Regions from separate parts of the Streptococcus anginosus subsp. whileyi MAS624 genome, predicted to be linked through region 2. Evidence: predicted binding sites of a transcription regulator. Region 2 holds the regulator's gene; the other holds the start of a gene.

Region 1 (11,181 bases), 430 kb from region 2:
GACAAGGTTCAAATCTATTACTTGCGAAAAAGCGGCGCAACTCTCAAGTCATTATCAAAACAGTTTAACTTCAATCAGTCAGGGATCGAATATCTGATTCGGCTGATTGATAGGCATGGAGTAGGCATTGTCAAGAGAGGTAAGAAGACTTATTATTCTCCTGAACTAAAGCAAAAAATCCTTCATCAAGTTCTTCTTGAAGGGCGTTCTCAATTGTCAGTCTCTCTCGATTTTGCCCTTCCTAACAGGGGGACTCTCCCAAATTGGCTGGCACAATATAAGAAAAACGGCTATACTATTGTTGAGAAACAAAGAGGGAGACCACCAAAGATGGGACGTAAGAAAAAGAAAACTTGGGAAGAAATGACGGAACTAGAGCGACTTCAAGAAGAGAACGAGCGTCTTAGAACGGAGAATGCCTATCTAAAAAAGTTGAGGGAGTTACGCTTAAGGGACAAAACCTTACAGCACGAAAAGCAGAGACAATTAGAGAGATGGTCAAGGGAGGATTCCGATTAAGTTTCCTACTAGCCATAGCTAAACTCTCTCGTGCAACTTACTATTACCAGCTAAAACAGCTGGACAAACCAGACAAGAATCAAGAGTTAAAAGCTGAAATTCAATTGATTTATGATGAGCACAAGGGAAACTATGGTTATCGTCGGATTCATCTTGAACTGAAAAATCGTGGCTTTCACGTTAATCATAAGAAAGTTCAGCGATTGATGCAAGTGATGGGACTACAAGCTCGAATTCGTCGTCAACGGAAGTATTCTTCTTACAAGGGGGAGATTGGTAAGAAAGCTGAGAATCTCATTCAGCGTCAATTTCAAGCTTCTAAGCCTTATGAGAAGTGCTATACAGATGTAACCGAATTTGCCTTACCAAACGTCAATGGAAAGCTCTACCTGTCTCCTATTTTAGATGGGTATAATAGTGAAATCATTGCCTTTACCTTGTCACGTTCACCTGACTTGAACCAGGTCAGAACAATGTTAGCCAAGGCTTTTCCTGCTGAAACCTACAAGGGAACCATTCTCCACAGTGACCAAGGCTGGCAGTATCAGCACCAGTCTTATCATCAATTCTTAGAAGCGAAAGGAATTGTCCCATCTATGTCTCGCAAGGGCAATAGTCCAGACAATGGGATGATGGAGTCCTTCTTTGGCATCCTCAAATCGGAGATGTTCTACGGTTATGAGAAGAGTTATCAATCGCTTGAGGAGCTGGAGAAAGCTATTGCAACTTATATTGTTTATTACAACAATAAACGGAGCAAAACTAAACTAAAAGGACTTAGTCCTGTGCAGTACAGAACTAAATCCTTTCACTAATATTTTTTGTCTAACTTTTTGGGGGCAGTACAGAATTGCCGTCTTTTTCAAAGCAATCCCTGATAAGACAATGGCTCCCATTCCGACGAAATAAGCGCTTGGTGCAATCCAAATATTGCTAGGAAAAAATGCCCCTGCAATCAAGGAAATAATCGGCAACTTGGCAGAACAAGGCATAAAGGTTGTTGTCATAATGGTAATTCTACGGTCACGTTCATTTTCAATGGTTCTACTCGCCATGACACCAGGAACGCCACACCCCGTCGAAATCAACATAGGGATAAAAGATTTCCCAGATAAACCAAACCGCCGAAAGATTCGATCCATCACAAAGGCAATCCGGCTCATATAGCCGATGTCTTCCAAGATACCCAAACAGATAAATAAGACAAAAATCTGAGGCACAAAGCCTAGCACAGCTCCGCAGCCTGCGATAATCCTATCAATGATTAAAGATTGAAGCCAGTCGGCTACAGCTAATTGCTCTAGCAATGATTTAACACCATTTGGAATCCATTCTCCAAAGAGGATGTCGTTTGTCCAATCCGTTCCCATCGTTCCAATCGTTTGAATGGAGAGAAAATAGACCAGCCACATAACAACTGCAAAAATTGGCAAGGCTAAATAACGATTGGTCACAATACGGTCAATCTTATCCGACAAACTCAATTGATTGACATCAGCTTGCAGCGCCATTTTGACTGCTGACTCAATAAACTCATAGCGCGCATTAACAACAATGGTTTCTGCGTCTTCAGTGTAGATTTCCTCCGTAATCCGAATCGCATCTTCAATCTCTGTTTTTTGAAAATCAGACAATACCAGCTGTTCAGATAATTCTTTATCGCGTTCAAAAAGCTTAATGGCATAAAAACGAGCTTGTTTTTGAGGCACTGCATTTCCTAAAATACGGATAATTTCTGACAAAGCCGCTTCAAAATGACTATCGTAAATAGGATAGATCGTTTCATCCGTGCGCTCTATTTCTCGCAAGGCCTGCCGCATAACTTGGTCAATCCCTGTTTTTTTCAAAGCACTAGTCGCAACGACTGGTACACCTAGCTGATAACTTAATTTAGTCGTATCGATCCATTTCCCTTGTTTTTCAACGACAACGACATCGCTCATATTTAAAGCCAGCACAACCAGAATCCCCGTCTCAATCAATTGCAAGCTCAAGTATAGATTTCGTTCCAAATTGGTTGCGTCAACTACATCCAAAATCCCGTCTGCATTACCGCTTAAAAGATAATTTCTACTAATCACTTCTTCAGAAGTATAAGGCGACAACGAGTAAATTCCCGGTAGATCTTGAATAATAATATCTTTATTTTTACGAAACAGACCACTTTTCTTCTCGACAGTGACACCAGGCCAATTTCCCACATGCTGGCTACTACCGGTTAGAATGTTAAATAAACTGGTCTTTCCACTATTCGGATTTCCCGCAAGCGCTAATTCTTTCATCCTTTTGCTCCCTTTTCGCTTTTCACAACACTAACCAGACTCGCTTCTGACTTTCTCAACGTCAAATCGTAACCTCTCAACTTAATTTCTAATGGATCACCTAATGGTGCGACTTTCTGCAACTGAACTTTTGTGTTTTTCGTCAAACCCATATCCATCAGCCTCCGTTTTAAAGCACCATCCGCATGAATTGCTTCAATGTATGCCACATCTCCAACAGCCAACTCAGATAAAGGAAAAGAAGATTTGCTACTGCCCTTTGGCACAACATCCAGCTTTTTCAAAATAGAATTATCCAAGGCAATCCTCGCAGCTCGAACTAAGAGAATAGCTGTGTCGTTTGTTTTTGAAATGATTTGAATAAAACTTCCTATCTTAATCCCTAAATCTGCTAAATGACGGACGCTCGCTTCCTCTAAATCAATTCCGACATTTCATATTCTGTTACTAATTTCATTTGAGATAAATCCATACTCTCTCCTTTTCTGTTTGTCAAGACATATGCTTACTATCATTATTAGTATACCACTTTTTTCTAAGAATTTCTGACAATTCTAAGATAGATAAATAAAAATTATTGTAAATTAAATACCCCCTAAGCAGGTGCCTAGAGGATATCTTATTAGAGACTAGCAAATTAATACAACAATTCATAAATTTCCATAGCAATCAAATCAATACTGTCAAATGTATAAGTTTCACGCGCTGCTACATCACGAAGAGTGAATACTGAGCCATTTTCTTCGTCATAGCTATAAGCTACTTCTGCTACAACAACTCCGTCACGCTCAAAATTGCGTTTCAAATTGCCGCCATCTTTTGTCATAGCATCTAAACGATTGATAATTCTTACTAAATGTGATTCCATTTTCCTTCTCCTATTCATTTATACGTTACTATTTTACCACAAATGAAAGATGAAATACCAGTAAAAGCCCTGTTTTTGATAAATTTAACACAAAATAAAACGCTTCAGTACAAAAATCTGTCTTTTAACACTTTATTCTTGCAATGTTTTAGAATACTGCTATAATAAAACTGAGAACTTTGACTATTATTGACCAATTAGCGTCAGCCAAACAAATTTTAAAAGAAAGAGGTAGCACATGCTTTGTCAAAATTGTAAAATAAATGAATCAACCATTCACCTTTACACAAATGTGAATGGAAAACAACACCAAGTTGACCTCTGTCAAAATTGTTATCAAATCATGAAAACAGACCCCAATAATGCTCTGTTTCGTGGAATGACCAATATGAATAATCAAAACAACTTAGACCCGTTTGATGATTTCTTTAATAATCTTGGAAATTTCCAAAATCATCAAGAACCACAAACCCCTCCGACTCAATCTGGAGGCGGTTACGGCAATGGAGGTTACGGTTCCAATCAAGGTGGAGGTGCACGCCAGCAAGCTCCGCAACAGCCTAAAGGCCTCCTAGAAGAATTTGGTATCAATGTAACCGAATTTGCTCGGCGCGGTGAAATTGACCCTGTCATCGGTCGTGATGAGGAAATCGTCCGCGTCATTGAAATTCTCAACCGTCGAACAAAGAACAATCCAGTCCTCATAGGAGAACCCGGTGTCGGTAAAACAGCTGTTGTAGAAGGCTTGGCCCAGAAGATTGTGGACGGTGATGTTCCACATAAACTCCAAGGAAAAGAAGTCATCCGTTTAGATGTAGTCAGCCTAGTGCAAGGAACTGGTATCCGTGGTCAATTTGAAGAACGAATGCAAAAACTCATGGAGGAAATCCGTTCTCGTCAGGATGTGATTCTATTCATTGATGAAATCCATGAAATCGTTGGAGCTGGTTCTGCTGGCGATGGAAATATGGATGCTGGAAATATCCTAAAACCAGCACTTGCTCGCGGTGAACTCCAATTAGTCGGTGCCACAACTCTCAATGAATACCGGATTATCGAAAAAGATGCTGCACTGGAACGCCGTATGCAGCCTGTAAAAGTTGATGAACCAACAGTTGAAGAAACGATCACTATCCTCAAAGGTATTCAAAAGAAATACGAAGACTATCACCACGTCAGATACACAGACGATGCCATTGAAGCAGCAGCTGTCTTGTCCAATCGTTATATCCAAGATCGCTTCTTGCCTGATAAGGCCATTGACTTGCTAGACGAAGCAGGCTCTAAGATGAATCTGACACTTAACTTTGTAGATCCAAAAGTCATTGATCAACGATTGGTAGAAGCTGAAAACCTCAAGGCACAAGCTACTCGTGATGAGGATTTTGAAAAAGCTGCTTATTTCCGTGACCAAATTGCTAAATACAAAGAAATGCAGCAAAATAAAATGGTAAACCAAGACACGCCTATCATCAGTGAAAAAACCATTGAGTATATCATTGAGCAAAAAACAAATATCCCAGTTGGTGACTTAAAAGAAAAGGAACAATCGCAACTGATTAGTCTAGCCGATGATTTGAAAGCTCATGTCATTGGTCAAGATGATGCTGTTGATAAAATTGCGAAGGCCATTCGCCGTAATCGAGTTGGACTAGGTACACCAGACCGACCAATTGGTTCTTTCCTTTTTGTTGGGCCAACCGGTGTCGGCAAAACAGAACTTTCTAAACAACTAGCGATTGAGCTCTTTGGTTCAGCTGACAGCATGATTCGTTTTGATATGAGTGAGTATATGGAAAAACATAGCGTAGCAAAACTCGTCGGAGCGCCTCCAGGTTACGTTGGCTACGAAGAAGCTGGACAATTAACAGAACGTGTACGTCGTAATCCTTATTCTCTCATTTTACTTGATGAAATAGAAAAAGCTCACCCAGATGTCATGCACATGTTCTTGCAGGTACTGGATGACGGACGTCTGACAGATGGACAAGGTCGGACAGTCAGTTTCAAAGATACGATTATCATTATGACTTCCAACGCCGGTACTGGAAAAGTTGAAGCAAACGTCGGATTTGGTGCAGCGCGTGAAGGACGGACTAACTCTGTTCTTGGTGAATTGGGCAACTTCTTCAGTCCAGAATTTATGAACCGCTTTGACGGTATTATCGAATTTAAGTCCCTTGATAAGGAAAATCTCTTAAAAATCGTAGACTTGATGCTAAAAGATGTCAATGAACGACTTGCAACAAATGACATTCACCTAGACGTGACAGACAAAGTCAAGGAAAAATTAGTTGACTTGGGTTACGATCCGAAAATGGGAGCTCGTCCTCTGCGTCGGACAATCCAAGATCACATCGAAGACGCCATTACTGACTACTACCTTGAACACCCAAGTGAAAAAGAACTCAAGGCTGTCATGACAAGCAACGGTAAAATTGTCATCAAATCGTCTAAAAAAGCTGAAAATGAAGCCGACAAAGAAATCCAAAAACCAGCAGATAACAATGCTAATTAAGCATGAAAGTCACTCCTTAGAAATCTAGGGAGTGATTTTTTAGTTACTGAACACTATATCTCAAAATTGTCTTTAGTTTCTCTGGAGCAGTGCGATTTTTATTGTTCAAATAAATTTCACGATGATATGCTGTGCAGCGTTTTAACCCATTTTCTTGACAGAAAGCATCCATTTTCGCGAAGGTTTGTGGTTCATCGTCAGAAGAAACTTGTCGCCTGGTGTCAACTTTTATATAAAAGCAAAATTTGTTTGAAGATTTTTCTTCTGTTTTCCCATATTTTTTTATAATAGATATTCTGTTTTTTCAAAATAATCAGAAAATTTCAATTTTTCTATTGTTTTTTTGGAATAAGATGTTATAATAGACAACAAGAAAAATAAAAAAGGAGTTACGTTATGTTGATTATAGATATTATTATCATTATTTATAGTATCTTATCAAGGCGTAGCTACCGTTTTAAAATGGGATAATCATCTCCATTTTTACATGACTCCGCCTTATTCTCATTTGGGATTGGGCGGATTTTATTTTTCAAAAATAAAGGAGTTTTTTATGACAAAAGAAAACACAACCGCATCACTTACCCCTAAATCATTTTTGCATAAAGTTCTAAACGGAACCGCAATTGGTGTTATCGTAGCCTTGCTTCCTAACTGTATCTTTGCCATTATTTTCTCTTTAGACTTTTTCAAAAATAATGCTTTCTTTGCAACTTGGAATGTGGCTAACGTTCTTTTCCAAGCCACTTTATCTGCCGTAATTGGAACGCTGGTTGCCTTGGAATTTAATTTCAAAGGAATGAAAGCTGCGCTTCTGACAGCCATTGCTTTTGTTAGTTCTGGTGCTTCTAGTAAATTAGCGGGTGCTACAGAGTTATTAGGATATCTCCAAAAGCAAAAAGCCCCTGCTGAAATTACCGCAACTGCAAACAAAATGGTTACTGGATTCTACACGACCGGTACAGGGGACATTATCAATGTCATGCTAATTTGTGCCCTTAGCGTTCTCGTATTGCTCTGGCTAGAAGGAAAATTTGAATCCTTTAATTTCGTTCTTCTGCCAATCGTTGGATCGCTTCTTGCGACTGTGGGGCTATTTACACTTCCTTATGTCAAAATGATTTCTAGCTTAATCGGGCAGGGAATTATCTACTTTACGGATCTTCAGCCTTACTTAATGAGTGTTCTCATCTGTGTTACTTTTGCTATCTTAATCGTGGCTCCAATCTCAACAGTTGCAATCGGTCTTGCCATTGGACTAAATGGACTCGCTGCCGGTGCTTCTGCTATGGGGGTCGGAACAACTTGTATCGTACTTGTTGTTCATTCATTCTTCGTCAATAAACCTGGTGTAACTGCTGCTGTCGCCCTTGGTTCAATGAAAATGATGATGACCAATGTCTTTGAACATCCAATCTCTTATGTTCCTATCATTGCAACTTCTGTTGTAACTGGACTATTGGTTCCCCTCTTCACCATTACCGGGACGCCTGCATCAGCAGGTTTTGGATTAGTTGGTCTGACTGGACTCTTCGCTTCTGTTACAGGCGGACTTTCCATGGGACTGGCAATCTTAGCTTGGCTTGTCATCCCAACAGTCGTTGCCATTCTTTTCCGTCTTCTCTTTGAAAAAGTGCTCAATTTATACACAGCAGATATTTTCAAATTTGAACCTTAAAATGCTTGAAAGCCTTGACAGCACTTGATTTCTGCATTATGATATTAGTAGCATATAAGAAAGAGTGGAAACGATATGACAGTCGCAACTTTTGGAGAAAAGCAAGAAGACGTTCAATATGTGAATCGCTATGGCGTTTATGCAGTTATTCCAGATGAAAAGCAAGAAAAGATAATTTTAGTGCAAGCCCCCAACGGCGCTTGGTTCTTGCCCGGAGGCGAGATTGAGCAAGATGAGGATCGCTTAACTGCCTTAAAACGTGAACTGATTGAAGAGCTTGGTTTTACTGCTCAAATCGGTCAATATTACGGACAAGCAGATGAATATTTTTATTCTCGCCACCGCGATACCTATTTTTATAACCCTGCTTACATTTATGAAGTAAGCCAGTATGAGCAATCGCAGGCACCTTTAGAAGATTTTAATCAGCTCGCCTGGTTTCCAATCGAAGAAGCTATTTCCAAACTAAAACGTGGCAGTCATAAATGGGGAATTGAAATGTGAAAAAAGAATCATAAAGTATGAGAAATTGTTCACATTTTTTATGAAAAAGTGCTATAATAGGAATAGAATATAGGAGGAAGTCAGATGAAGCTTATTAACACGACAAACAGCCATGCAAGCCTTGTACAAAGTCAATTAGAAAGTACAGATGCTACACTAGTTGAGACTTTTTCCGCTGGAAATACAGACGTCGTCTTTACGCAAGCACCTTTTCATTATGAAATTCTGATTTCAAATAAACACCGCGCCATTCGCGAACAAGAAGTTGAAAAAATTCGAGAATTTTTTTTGAAACGAAAAATTGATACAAAATCGATTGATGCTTCTCGAATTAAGACACTCTATTCAACAAACCTCATTGAAATATCCATCCCAACTAAATAAGCCTGTCAAGGCTTATTTTTTTGTTTAAAAAAGAGTGAATTCGCAACTAAGTGCTCAATCCACTCCCGTTTTATTTCTGTCTGACATAGTTCATCATGTCGTATGGTAATGTATTGGCGGTTTCTTTGAGAGAATAATTTTCTAAATTATTGACATTTTGACGGAGAAATTTTGCATAACTAGCTGAAATCAGCTTTTCGTGTTCATATTCAAAAATAATCTTCCGCTCCAAATAATAGCCTCGTAGCATTTCCTTGATATTATTCGGTTTGATACGCGTGATAACCCGTTCAATAAAAGCACTGCTTTCAATAATTGCTGTCTCACGAATGCGCGAATCTTGCAAGAAATTGATAAGCGCAGTATTATAAACACCCTTCAGATTTTCTAAACTCCCGATAATTACTTCTGTATTGGCTAGATACAGTTCGGCAATCTCTTCTCTTTCAGCCTTACTAGGCTTTGCTCTATCTTGATTGAGCCAATTACGGAAAGTAGAGCCAAATGTAACAATCTCATGCAGCAATAAGCGAGTCATTCTGAAAAAGCTGATCAAAAAATAAGTGAAGCGCGAAGCAAGGTTGCGGTTGATTCTTTGCTCCATATTCCATAAATAACGTTGGTAAATGGAATAGGCACGGTTGCTTATTTTTCTTTCTTCGTAGGCTTGTTCCAAGCCGTCACTTTCAATACTCAGCATCAGCAATTGCAAATCTGTCAAATCTTTTTGAACAGATTTTCCTTCCTGCTCTAGGATAAGATGCTCGATTCGTCCATGATAATTATCAATAGCCGCGTAAAGCGGAGCCTTAACTTTGGTATGTTTCAAATCTTCTTCCAATTCTTGGACAACATCATTTAAAATAGCAATATGCATGAGGTAGTCGGATGATTCTTCTTTGTTTTCTGATAAACGAGGTAATATTACAAGCCCTGTCAAAAAACTAAGCAACGTAACCCCAGCCACCAAGAAAAGCAAGAGAGGATACTTTTGTTCTAACGCTGTTGGAATCAAGAGAATGGTCGCAATAGACACCGTTCCTTTCACGCCTGAAAAAGTTAACAGAGCAATGTCTCTCCAATATTTCGACATTCTCTTTTTCAAACGCAGACTTCTCCAGAAATAAAAGCCATAAATCATGACAAAACGAATGGCAAATAGCACAATCGTCAGTAAAAGAATTGTCAGAAGGAGTCGAAGATTATCATAAACCGGACTTTTCAAAATGGGTTCAGCTATCGTTTCTAACTCAATTCCTAAAATGACAAAGACCGCTCCATTCAGCATAAATGTGACAGTTTTCCAAATCGTATCTGTCACGGTATCAACTTGAGCTTCTAATAAAGTAATCCTTTTAAAACGACTAGCCTTAAAAATCCCTGCCACAACCACTGCAATAATTCCTGATACATGGAGTTCTTCGGCCAAAAAGAATGTCAGCAACGGTAAACTTAATTCTAACAACAACTCTCCTGCTGTGTCTGAAGCTCGCACCGTATACAGCAGCTTTTGCAACTGACGATTTAAAAAAGCAGTTAGACCACCCACAATAAAACCGCCAATGATTGAAAGGATAAGTGAGGTGCTGGCTTCCTGAGCTGAAAATTTCCCTGTTGTCCAAGCCGTCAGGGCAAATTGAAAGGCAACTAAACCACTCGCATCATTTAGCAAGCCCTCCCCTTTCAAAATATTTTCTACACGTCTTGGAAAGGTAAAGCGCTCAGATAAGGACGCAAAAGCTACTAAATCAGTCGGACCCAAGGCGGCTCCAACTGCGATACAAGCTGCAAGAGGAAGGGACACCCATAGCCAATGTGACAAAAAGCCAAGACTAAAAGTTGATAGAAAAATAACTGGAAAAATCAGATAAATAACAATCTTCCAATGCTTAAGAATACTGGTAATATCGCTTTCTTCTGCTTCTCGAAACAGTAGCGGTCCAATGATTAAAGCTAGAAACAGCTCCGTCTCTAAATGAAACGTTCCAACTGGAATGAAAAATCCCAAGCCAATCCCTAATAGAATTTGTATGAGTGGCGTTGGCAAGCTTGGAAATAGCTTGTTGGTGGCATTTGAAACAATCAGAACAGATAAAAAGATAATAATATAAAGGAGTAAGTCCACCTTTTCCTCCTTTATTTTTGCCTACAGCATTTTTCAAAAAGCATCTTCTGCTCGGAGATTTTTTGCTCTATTTTCGATAAATCGCGATGCTCAATCATTTTTTGACAGCGCTCCATTTCAAGATTGACTAATTTTTTTTTAATCCGAAGCATTTTTTTGCTCATCTGCGCATCATTTACTTGCTTTGCTAAGATTTCTCCATTGGTTGAATCTAGATATTGACTGCGCAAGCAGCTCAATTTTTCATGTAGATATTGCTTATCCATTTTTCTCTCCACTTAGGTCATTTTCAATTTCTCAATC
Region 2 (11,181 bases):
TCAATTCTGCTTTCACATGATTTTGTGGACCTTTATTTTGTACCGTTGCAGCAGCTTCATCTAGCAAATCAATCGCCGAGTCAGGTAGGTGTTTGCTTGTTAGATAACGATGAGCATACTTAACAGCTGTCTCAATCGCTGAATCTGTAATCACCACTTTGTGGTGTTCTTCATAACTTTTCTTGAGCCCCTGTAAAATCGCAATACTATCAGCTACCGTCGGCTCTTCAATAGTAATCTTGGCAAATCTCCGTGAAAGAGCTGCGTCCTTTTCAATATATTTCTGGTACTCTTCTTGTGTCGTTGCGCCGACCGTTCTGAGCGTCCCTCTAGCTAAAGCTGGCTTGAGAATGTTCGCTGCATCTAATGTCGAGTCAATCCCGCTACCCGACCCCATAATAGTATGAAGCTCATCAATGAAAAGAATGACATGTCCATCTGCTTCAATATCATTGATAATATTGTTCATCCGTTCCTCAAAATCACCACGAAAACGAGTTCCAGCCACCACATTCATTAAATCTAGCTCTAAAACTCTCATCTTTGCAAGCTCATTTGGAACTTGACCAGCTGCCACACGTTGCGCCAAACCAAGGGCTAATGCTGTCTTCCCAACTCCTGCATCTCCTACCAACACTGGATTATTTTTCGTCTTGCGACTTAAAATCTGAAGCATGCGAGAAATCTCTTTATCACGCCCAACGACCGGTTCTAAAAGACCAGCACGAGCCATTTCGGTTAAATCACGGGTATAATCTTCTAGTCCGCCACTAGTAGAAGGAGGCATCCCCATCATATTGGCCATCGTTTGTTTCGCTGCAGCAATATTTTTATTTAAGTGGCGAATAGCTTTTATATCTTCTTTACCCCAGCTAGCCTTATGCTCTAAGTTTTTCCGAAGATCGGTCATACGTAAAACGCCTTCTTTATCCTCATAGCTAAAGCCTGTAAATTCAAGGAGACGTGCCGCCAAACTTCCTCGGTCAAACAGCATAGCTAACAACACATGCTCTGTCCCAAGATTCTTAGCATGCACAGCCTCTGCAATTCGCTCAGCTGTTAAAAACAACACTTTCATACGATGAGAAAATGGCCAAATGGTAAAGCTTCCCTCTTGTTGATAAATCTTTCCTGTGATATGAAAGGCTGCTTTCTCAAAATCATCAATTTCAAGTGGGTAATCATTTAAAACTGAACCAGCAACACTATAAGGATTATTTGCCATAGCAATCAACAGCTGCCAAGACTCCAAATAATCCGTTTCAAAATGACTCGCTAACAGTTGTGCCGACTCAATACTTTCTGTCAAAGCTTTTGAATATTTCATATATTAGTTTCTCCCTTTTCTATCAACTTGTTGTAAAATTTTCTTTAACATCCGCGCACGAATCTGTGCAGCATTTACTCCCAATACCCTGTCTGTTGTCGTCGCTAAAAGAAGATTCCCTTCTCGTTCTGTCATGATCTGTTCATCAAATAACAGCTGAATAATATCTGTAAAGACCTGATGGCTAATCTGCTCACCAACGCTATGCAACAAATCACAAAGCAACTCATGGTGATTGGAAAATTCAATTCGACCAATCCGAATGTAGCCACCTCCACCACGCTTACTTTCAACAATATAGCCACGACTTTCTGTAAATCGTGTCTTTATTACATAGTTTATCTGACTAGGAACAACTTGAAAAACATCTGCAATCTCACTTCGCTTCAACTCTGCAATTCCTGCCTGCGCCAAAAGAGTTTTAATATATTCTTCAATACTATCTGATGTATTTTTACTACTCATGCCAACTCCTTCCCTTTAGACCTCATTCTATAAATCATATCCACAACTGACATTGACTATCTTTGACTAATATTATACCGAAATTCTTCCATTTTTGAAAGAGAAAGCGCTAAATGAAAAACTGAAAAGTCTGATTATTCAAGCAAGTGAAAAAGCTTATCTACTAGCAACAATTTAAGTGTAAACGCTTGCCTTTTAATTTTAAAGCGTTATAATATAGATGAAAATTTGACGATATCAATAAAGGAGGCCAAATGAATGAAAATGGATTGGTTCAAATATACACGTCATGTACTGGTTTGGTTGGTTTCAACTTTATTCTTTTTTACAGTTATTTCTGCTGATTATGTGGATGTCCAAGTCATCCCGTTAGTCATCTGCTTATTTGCTCCATTTTTATTTGAACCGTCTTCAATAAACCCTAAAACAAAATGGACAATTGATTTAGCCATCATTGCTGTAAGTGTCTGTGCTATTCTCTTTACACAAACATATCGAATCGCTTTTACCTACTCCGAAATTACCTATCTACTAATTTCTTTAATCGTTTTAATCTTTGTAGACTCTGTGATTTCTCACAAGGGATTCACGAAAAAAATTGTAAAATAATCACAGACACTATTAGAAAAGGCTAGAGAGTTATATCAGCTCTCTAACCTTTTTATTTATGATTTAAACGCTAACTATTGATTGCCTTAGTTTTGACCAAGAGCAGCAGCCATCGTAGCAGCTACTTCTGATTCAAAATCATTGGCAGCTTTTTCAATACCGTCACCTACTTCAAAACGAGTGAAGCTTGCAATTGTCACACCTTGACTTTCAAGGAATGCTTCAACAGTCTTGCTGTCGTCCATGATATAGACTTGCGCAAGTAATGTGTAAGCTTGGTCAACTTTTGTATTGTCCAGCATGAAGCGATCCATTTTACCAGGAATAATTTTATCCCAGATTTTTTCTGGCTTACCTTCAGCTGCAAGACCAGCTTTGATGTCTTCTTCAGCTTGTGCAATCACTTCATCCGTCAATTGAAGTTTAGAACCAAATTTGTAGTGTGGAAGCGCTGGTTTACCAACCATTGCACGACTTTCGTTGTCTTGATCAATTTTGTGGTTCATTTGAGCCAATTCATCATGGATAAATTCTTCGCTCAATTCTTTGTATGAAAGAACAGAAGGCTTCATAGCTGCAACATGCATTGCCACGTGTTTTGCAAGATCTTCGTCACTACCTGAAAGAACTGTGATAACGCCGATACGTCCACCATTGTGTTGGTAAGCTCCAAATACTTGATCATCTGCTTTTTCAACAACTGCAAAACGACGGAATGAGATTTTTTCTCCGATTGTAGCAGTTGCACTAACATAAGCAGCTTCAAGTGTTTCACCTGAAGGCATTGTCAAAGCAAGAGCTTCTTCGTTGTTAGCTGGTTTGCCTTCTGCGATTACTTTAGCTGTTTCGTTTACCAATTCAACGAATTGAGCATTTTTTGCTACAAAGTCTGTTTCTGAGTTCACTTCAACGATAGCGGCAACATTGCCGTTTACATAGACACCAGTCAATCCTTCAGCAGCAACACGGTCTGCTTTTTTAGCAGCTTTTGCCATACCTTTTTCACGAAGCAATTCAATTGCTTTTTCGATATCGCCATCTACTTCTACAAGTGCTTTTTTAGCGTCCATGACACCAGCACCAGATTTTTCGCGCAATTCTTTTACAAGCTTAGCTGTAATTTCTGCCATTTTGATCCTCCAATTAAAATATTACGGTTTTATTTAATAAAAAAGGGAGGGCTAGGCCCCGCCCCATAAGTTCGTTACTTGATTATTCGTTTGAGCCTTCGACAACTTCAACGATTTCTTCGATAGAATCTGCTTGTGAATCAGCTGCAGCTAATTCTGCTTCTACTGATTCAACGTTATCTTCACCTTGGCGGCCTTCGATAATTGCATCAGCCATTTTCGCAGTGATTAACTTAACAGCACGAATAGCATCGTCGTTAGCTGGAATGATGACATCAATGTCATCTGGATCTGTATTTGTATCCACCATCGCTACAACTGGAATACCTAATTTCTTAGCTTCTTTAACAGCGATTTGTTCTTTATGTGGATCCACAACATACATCACATCTGGAATACGTGGCATTTCTTCGATACCACCCAAGAATTTTTCAAGACGAGCGCGTTGTTTGTTAAGAAGAGCGACTTCTTTTTTAGGAAGAACATCAAAAATTCCGTCTTCTTCCATACGTTTGATTTCTTTCAAACGAGCAACACGTTTTTGAATCGTTTCCCAATTTGTAAGCGTTCCACCCAACCAACGGTGGTTGATGTAGTATTGACCAGCACGTTCTGCTTCTTCTTTTACAGCATCAGCAGCTTGTTTTTTCGTACCAACAAACAAGATAACTGCATCGTTAGCAGCCGCATCACGCATAAAGTCGTATGCTTGATCTGCAAATTTTACAGTTTGTTGCAAGTCGATAACGTGGATACCGTTACGTTCTGTGAAGATATACTTCGCCATCTTAGGGTTCCAGCGACGAGTTTGGTGACCAAAGTGTACACCAGCCTCAAGAAGTTGTTTCATTGAAATTACTGCCATGAGTAATGTCTCCTTTTTTGTTTTTTCCTCTCCCAGATTTCAACTCGCAAAACCACCCGTAGGCAACGGCTTCACAATTCATCTGAAATGAGTATTTGCCGATTACACGACATCTACTATCATATCAAAATTTCTTCCATTTTACAAGAGGGTTTCTGCTTTTTCATGCCAAATGCACGAAGAAAATCATTCGAAATTTATAACCTTTTAAAAGGGAAAGTCCTGACTTATCTTAATCACTATAATCTTTTAAGTAGGCTCTTAATTCTCGAATCATAGCTTGGCGGCCTTTGAACCGTTCATCGGCTAGTAAGCGCTCGTACTGCTCCTGTTTCTCTGGGCTCAGTTGAGCTTGATAGCTCTTTAGCTGGTCTCGGAGAATCACCAATTCATCCAGATATAGTTCTTTTAGGCTGAGCTTGTGACCAATCTCGCTCACTTCTTCATAAGCTTGACGATCAAGTTTGCGTTTTTGACTTTCCTGTTTACGGAGGATGTCCAGGATATGATTCCGGAACTTGGTCTTATAGTAAACATAGAGCTGACTTTCTTCTTCTACCAGCTGCGGATACTGGCTTACCAACTGATAGAGCACCAACATTCCCTCTTGGTCCCAATCACTTAACTCCCACAGGTGGACATAATATTCCCGACAGCACTTTAGTACAATTCCTCTCACCTTGGCATATAACTCCTTGAACTCCATCTTCTTCTCCTTCCTTTTTCTTACCTTTTAAGGATAACAAACTTGAAGCTTTTAGGAGAGCTGGGTAGCTGTTCTACTCTTTTCGGTTTCTATTTCGCACTTCTTAATACACCTATCTATCTCTTCAGGTACTTTTACATTCTTTTCAGCGGATAAAGTTAAAATTAACAGATGTCTGTTTGGGAGTTTTCATGATAAATTCAGCATTATAATTCTGTAAATTCTGTAGTGAAGCATCGATTATGAAATTCTAAAAAACGCCTGCTTACGAAATTGTTTTTTTGTAAAAGCAATTTCGTAAACAAGCGTCTACTTTTCTTATCATAAGATGAGTGTTCCCGCTAGGAAAAATCCTAGCGGTAGACCAGAGCTAGACTAAGAGTAACATTACTCCATCATCATAACACTCAACAAAATTGATAAAAATTATACTAATTCAATGATTGCCATTGGAGCAGCATCACCACGACGTGGTTCAGTTTTAAGGATACGAGTATATCCACCGTTACGTTCTGCATAACGAGGAGCTAAATCAGAGAATAATTTTTGAAGAGCAGTAGTTGAAGTATACTTTTCTGTTTCTTCATCATAGTTTTCTGATGCAATTTCGTTACGAACAAAAGCTGCTGCTTGACGACGAGCATGCAAATCACCACGTTTACCCAAAGTAATCATTTTTTCAACTGTTTTACGGATTTCTTTAGCACGAGCTTCTGTTGTCACAATTGATTCGTTGATAATCAAGTCAGTGGTCAAGTCGCGAAGCATTGCTTTACGTTGTGAGCTAGTGCGTCCTAGTTTACGGTAAGCCATGTTTTCCTCCTTTATTTATCGTTTTTTAATCCAAGACCGAGATCAGCAAGTTTTACTTTCACTTCTTCAAGACTCTTACGTCCTAGATTTCTTACTTTCATCATTTCAGGTTCGGTTTTTTCTGTCAAATCAAATACAGTATTGATACCAGCACGTTTCAAACAGTTGTACGAACGAACTGACAAATCTAATTCTTCAATTGTACGATCCAACACACGATCATCTGAAACTTTTTCTGTTTCTTTCATCACATCGGTAGATTTTGCTACTTCAGTTAAGTTAGTAAACAGGTCTAAATGTTCCGTTAAAATGCGCGCAGAAAGCCCTAGAGCATCTTCTGGAATAATCGTCCCATCTGTCATGATTTCAAGAGTTAATTTATCAAAACCATCATTGCTACCAACGCGAGCTGGTTCAACTTGATAATTAACTTTTTTCACCGGCGTATAGATTGAATCTACCGCAAGCGTCCCTACTGGTGCATCATCTTTTTTATTTTCATCAGCCGGTACATAACCACGACCTGTATTTACGGTCATAATAGCTTTTAAGCTAGCACCTTCACCAATTGTAAAGAGATAATGATCAGGATTTACAATTTCAATATCACTATCTGTCAAAATATCACCGGCAGTGATTTCTGCAGGACCTTCAACATCAAGCTCAATTGTCTTTTCGTCTTCGACGTAAGATTTTACAGCAATCCCTTTGACGTTCAAAATAATTTGCATGACGTCTTCACGGACACCTGGAACTGTATCAAACTCGTGTAGAACACCTTCGATATTGATAGATGTCACAGCAGCACCTGGTAGAGATGCAAGAAGTACACGGCGAAGTGAGTTCCCAAGCGTTGTACCATAACCACGTTCTAGTGGTTCTACTACAAATATGCCATAGTCTTTATTTTCATCAATTTTTGTTATATTTGGTTTTTCAAACTCAATCATTTAGTTACTCCCTCTTAAACGAAAAGCAGTGTAATGGTTTATGATTATACACGGCGACGTTTTGGAGGACGAGCACCATTGTGTGGCACAGGAGTCACATCACGAATAGCTGTTACTTCAAGACCAGCGGCAGCAAGAGCACGAATAGCTGACTCACGACCAGAACCTGGACCTTTAACAGTAACTTCAACTGATTTAAGACCGTGTTCTTGTGCAGACTTTGCAGCAGCTTCAGATGCCATTTGGGCAGCAAATGGTGTAGATTTACGAGAACCTTTAAATCCAAGAGCTCCGGCAGATGACCAAGCAATTGCGTTACCATGCACATCAGTAATCATAACAATAGTGTTGTTAAATGTAGCGTGAATATGAGCAATACCAGATTCGATATTTTTCTTCACACGACGTTTACGTGTTGGTTTAGCCAAGACTTTTTACCTCCTTATATTATTTTTTCTTACCAGCAATCGCAACTGCTTTACCTTTACGAGTGCGAGCGTTGTTCTTAGTGTTTTGTCCACGTACAGGAAGTCCACGACGATGACGGATTCCACGATATGAACCAATTTCCATCAAACGTTTGATGTTTAAGTTTACTTCACGACGAAGGTCACCTTCAACTTTGATAGCATCCACTTCACGACGGATAGCGTCTTCTTGATCAGATGTTAAATCTTTCACACGAATATCCTCTGAAACTCCAGCAGCTGCTAAAATTTTCTTAGATGTTGGAAGACCAATACCGTATACATAAGTCAGTGAAACAACTACACGTTTGTCATTTGGAATATCAACTCCAGCAATACGAGCCATTTTTTCTCCTTTCTATTATCCTTGACGTTGTTTGTGTTTTGGATTTGCTGGGCAAATCACCATAACACGACCATTACGACGAATAACTTTGCAGTATTCGCAAATTGGTTTGACCGATGGTCTTACTTTCATTTCTTATCCCTCCAAGTATTTCGATTATTTAAAGCGGTAAGTGATCCGTCCACGTGTCAAATCATAAGGACTCATCTCGACAGTAACACGGTCTCCCGCTAAAATACGAATATAGTTTTTACGAATTTTACCAGAAACTGTTGCTAAAATCTGATGTCCATTTTCAAGTTCAACCGTAAACATTGCATTCGGCATTGTATCAACTACTTTGCCTTCAACTTCAATCACATCGTCTTTTGCCACGCAAAAGCACCCCCTAAATTTCGATTCATTCCTCTGAGCACAGAGGTAACAATTATAAGTCAGACTAATTTATTGTATCACTACTTGTCAAATATTGCAAGTATAACAAACGCTTTTATTTTAACTTCAACAAGACTTTTTCAATATCTTTAAATACATCATCAATCTCTTGATTTCCTTGAATATCATAAACCAAGCTTTGAGAACGATAGTGCTCAATAATTGGTGCTCCTTGAGCAATATTGACATCCAAACGACGTTTCACAGTTTCTGGCTTGTCATCCTCACGTTGATAATAATCCTCTTCATTATAATCTGCTGGTGGATTGAAGACTTTATGGAAGGTTTCTCCCGTTTTTTTGTGAATAATCCGTCCGCTCAAGCGCTCTAGCAAGCTGTTAGGATCCACTTCGATATTAATAACCCCGTCTAAAGTAAGCCCAAGTTCAGCAAGTATCTGATCCAGTGCATGTGCTTGATCAATGGTGCGTGGGTAGCCATCTAATAAAAAACCTTTTTCTTTAATATCATCTTGTGCTAAACGTTCTTTGACAATTCCATTAGTCACTTCATCTGGCACTAATTCACCTTTGTCAATATATGATTTCGCAAGTACCCCCATTTCAGTTTGGTTTGCCATAGCTGCACGGAACATATCCCCTGTTGAGATATGCGCAACACCAAATTCCTCAACGATTTTGGCTGCTTGAGTCCCCTTGCCTGCACCTGGCAAGCCCATAATCAAAAGATTCATGATCCTTCTCCTTTTTTGTTTTTAAATAAATCTATTATAAATTCTTAATAAACTTGTTTAAAAACAAAATAGAAAGAGTGGGACAGACTTCAGAAAATCTATGATTTTCGATTTGCTCTCCCACCCCGCAACATAGTTGATTCAGGATGAAAACAAAAACTCATTTTCATCATCAACCACTGCGTTCGTACTTTAACGCAAATTGCTTTTGAAAGTATAGAATATCTTTCTTTACTCTGTTTCTATTCTGTTGTATTCATAAAGCCAGTATATTTTCTCTTTAGAAGATAACCTTCAAGTTGTTTCATCCCTTCAATACCAGTTGCAATAATAATCAACAAACTAGTACCACCCAAAGCAACAGCATCTGTCAATCCAAATAAATCTTTTGCTAAAATCGGTAAAATCGAAATAAAGCCTAAGAAAAGTGAACCAACTGTTGCCAAGCGACGAAGCAGCTTGGACATGTATTCTTCTGTACCTTTGCCCGGACGGACACCATGAATATAGGCACCGCTCTTTTGCAAATTCTCTGCAGTTTTCTCTGGATTGATTTGTACAAATGTATAGAAAAATGTAAACAAAATAATCAAGAGTGCGTACATCACAATTCCGCTTGCGGTTGTTGTTGCAAACAAGGACTGAGCCACTCGAACCCACTGTGTATTGTGACCTGTAGCTGTCAAAAATTGGAAAATAGCTGCAGGTGCGGCAGTAATCGAACTTGCAAAGATAACCGGAATAACACCTGCCGGATTGACCTTCAAAGGAAGGTATGAGCTAGAAGGCGCACCTTGCGCAATCTTTGTATACTGGATTGGAATTTTGTATTCTGCTTGTTGAACGAAGGTTGTAAAGTAAACAATGAGTAAAACAGCTATAATCAAAATAGTAACAAAAATGATAGATGAAGTAATACGGCTGCTTGGTACATTGACAAAGTAGTCTACATATATACTCTTAATCATTCCTGGAATTGCTGCTACGATACCTGCAAAGATAATCATAGAAACACCATTACCATAGCCTTTATCTGTGATTTGTTCCCCTAACCAAGTCACAATCATAGAACCTGTTGTCAAAAGGAAACCAATCAGCAAATAAGTTTGCCAGTTAGGCGTTGCCACCAACTTAGCACTAGACAAGGTATGGAAACCTGCTGTAATACCGATAGATTGAACAAACGCCAAGACTAAGGCAATATAGCGCGTTGCTTGATTTAACTTTCTTCGTCCAACTTCACCTTGCTTGCCCCATTCTACAAACTTAGGTAAAATATCCATTTGTAGCAATTGAACAACAATAGAGGCGGTAATATACGGACTAACTCCCAATGCAAATACTGAGAAATTTCGCAAAGCATTACCTGACACAAGGCTGAGCATGTTTAGAAATGAAAGCCCGTTAAGAGCTTCCAAGCTTTTTGCATTAACACCTGGAACAGTAATCGTCGTACCAATTCGAAATACTAATACAATAAAAATTGTAAAGAGAATTTTTGAACGAACCTGTTTGATTTTTAATGCATCTTTTAATAGTTTAAAAAACATAGGTCACCTCGCTTAGATGACTTCCACTGAACCACCTTTAGCAGTGATAGCTTCTTCGGCTGATTTAGAGAATTTAGCTGCTTTCACAGTCAATTTCTTTGTCAATTCGCCGTTACCAAGAATCTTAACACCAGATTTTTCAGCTTTTACAATCCCTGCTTCGATAAGGACAACTGGAGTTACTTCTGCCCCGTCTTCAAAAACATTCAATTGATCAAGATTTACAATTGCATATTCTTTACGATTGATGTTCAAGAAACCACGTTTTGGCATGCGACGGAACAATGGTGTTTGTCCACCTTCAAAACCAAGACGAACTTTACCACCACTACGAGCTTTTTGACCTTTTTGACCACGTCCAGCTGTTTTACCATTACCAGATGAAGTACCACGTCCAACACGGTTGCGGACTTTACGAGAACCTGTAGCAGGTTGTAATTCATGAAGTTTCATTATATTTTTTCTCCTCTTTTGTAAAATGCTAGCGCTCGCAGCAGGGAAAAGGTGTCCCTACTGCAAACTCGCCTATACACATATTTAGTTTTAGGGGCTGAGAAAATCCTCTCATCCCCTAGTTTATTTCAATTTAAAGTTTTGTTAGCGAAATGATTGCTTACTTAACTTCTTCAACAGTTACCAAGTGTGATACTGCTGTAATCATACCACGAACAGCAGCATTATCTTCTTTGATAACTGAGCTATTTAATTTGCCAAGTCCAAGTGCTACAACAGTTTTACGTTGTGACGGAATGCGTCCGATTGGAGACTTTGTCAAAGTAATTTTAATTTGAGCCATATGAATCTCCTTTCTTATGCTAAGTCAG

The links. The regulator CtsR, encoded in region 2, represses protease genes until heat stress. The targets are predictions, from matches to a motif close to TTGGTCAAAAAAGGTCAAANA.
Positions count from the first base shown of each region.
Region 1: the regulator CtsR is predicted to act here: its motif matches at 3,846-3,866, upstream of ANG_RS03675 (ATP-dependent Clp protease ATP-binding subunit).

Region 1 covers NZ_AP013072.1:707,776-718,956, reverse strand. The annotation lists one part of gene ANG_RS10880 (IS3 family transposase) at 1-445, shown strand, start outside; one part of gene ANG_RS10880 (IS3 family transposase) at 445-1,334, shown strand; partial or broken gene feoB (ferrous iron transport protein B) at 1,365-2,801, opposite strand; partial or broken gene ANG_RS03685 (FeoA family protein) at 2,798-3,273, opposite strand; gene ANG_RS03680 (DUF1797 family protein) at 3,439-3,669, opposite strand; gene ANG_RS03675 (ATP-dependent Clp protease ATP-binding subunit) at 3,908-6,187, shown strand; partial or broken gene ANG_RS11095 (GyrI-like domain-containing protein) at 6,231-6,392, opposite strand; gene ANG_RS03670 (PTS sugar transporter subunit IIC) at 6,741-7,865, shown strand; gene ANG_RS03665 (NUDIX hydrolase) at 7,941-8,369, shown strand; gene ANG_RS03660 (DUF1827 family protein) at 8,454-8,753, shown strand; gene ANG_RS03655 (cation:proton antiporter) at 8,824-10,878, opposite strand; gene ANG_RS03650 (hypothetical protein) at 10,890-11,144, opposite strand; gene mnmM (tRNA 5-(aminomethyl)-2-thiouridylate-methyltransferase MnmM) at 11,157-11,181, opposite strand, start outside.
Region 2 covers NZ_AP013072.1:277,815-288,995, reverse strand. The annotation lists gene ANG_RS01590 (ATP-dependent Clp protease ATP-binding subunit) at 1-1,327, opposite strand, end outside; gene ANG_RS01585 (CtsR family transcriptional regulator) at 1,331-1,792, opposite strand; gene ANG_RS01580 (hypothetical protein) at 2,051-2,401, shown strand; gene tsf (translation elongation factor Ts) at 2,488-3,531, opposite strand; gene rpsB (30S ribosomal protein S2) at 3,614-4,396, opposite strand; gene ANG_RS01565 (sigma-70 RNA polymerase sigma factor region 4 domain-containing protein) at 4,629-5,102, opposite strand; gene rplQ (50S ribosomal protein L17) at 5,529-5,915, opposite strand; gene ANG_RS01555 (DNA-directed RNA polymerase subunit alpha) at 5,927-6,865, opposite strand; gene rpsK (30S ribosomal protein S11) at 6,910-7,293, opposite strand; gene rpsM (30S ribosomal protein S13) at 7,313-7,678, opposite strand; gene rpmJ (50S ribosomal protein L36) at 7,694-7,810, opposite strand; gene infA (translation initiation factor IF-1) at 7,835-8,053, opposite strand; gene ANG_RS01535 (adenylate kinase) at 8,169-8,807, opposite strand; gene secY (preprotein translocase subunit SecY) at 9,050-10,357, opposite strand; gene rplO (50S ribosomal protein L15) at 10,370-10,810, opposite strand; gene rpmD (50S ribosomal protein L30) at 10,971-11,153, opposite strand; gene rpsE (30S ribosomal protein S5) at 11,168-11,181, opposite strand, start outside.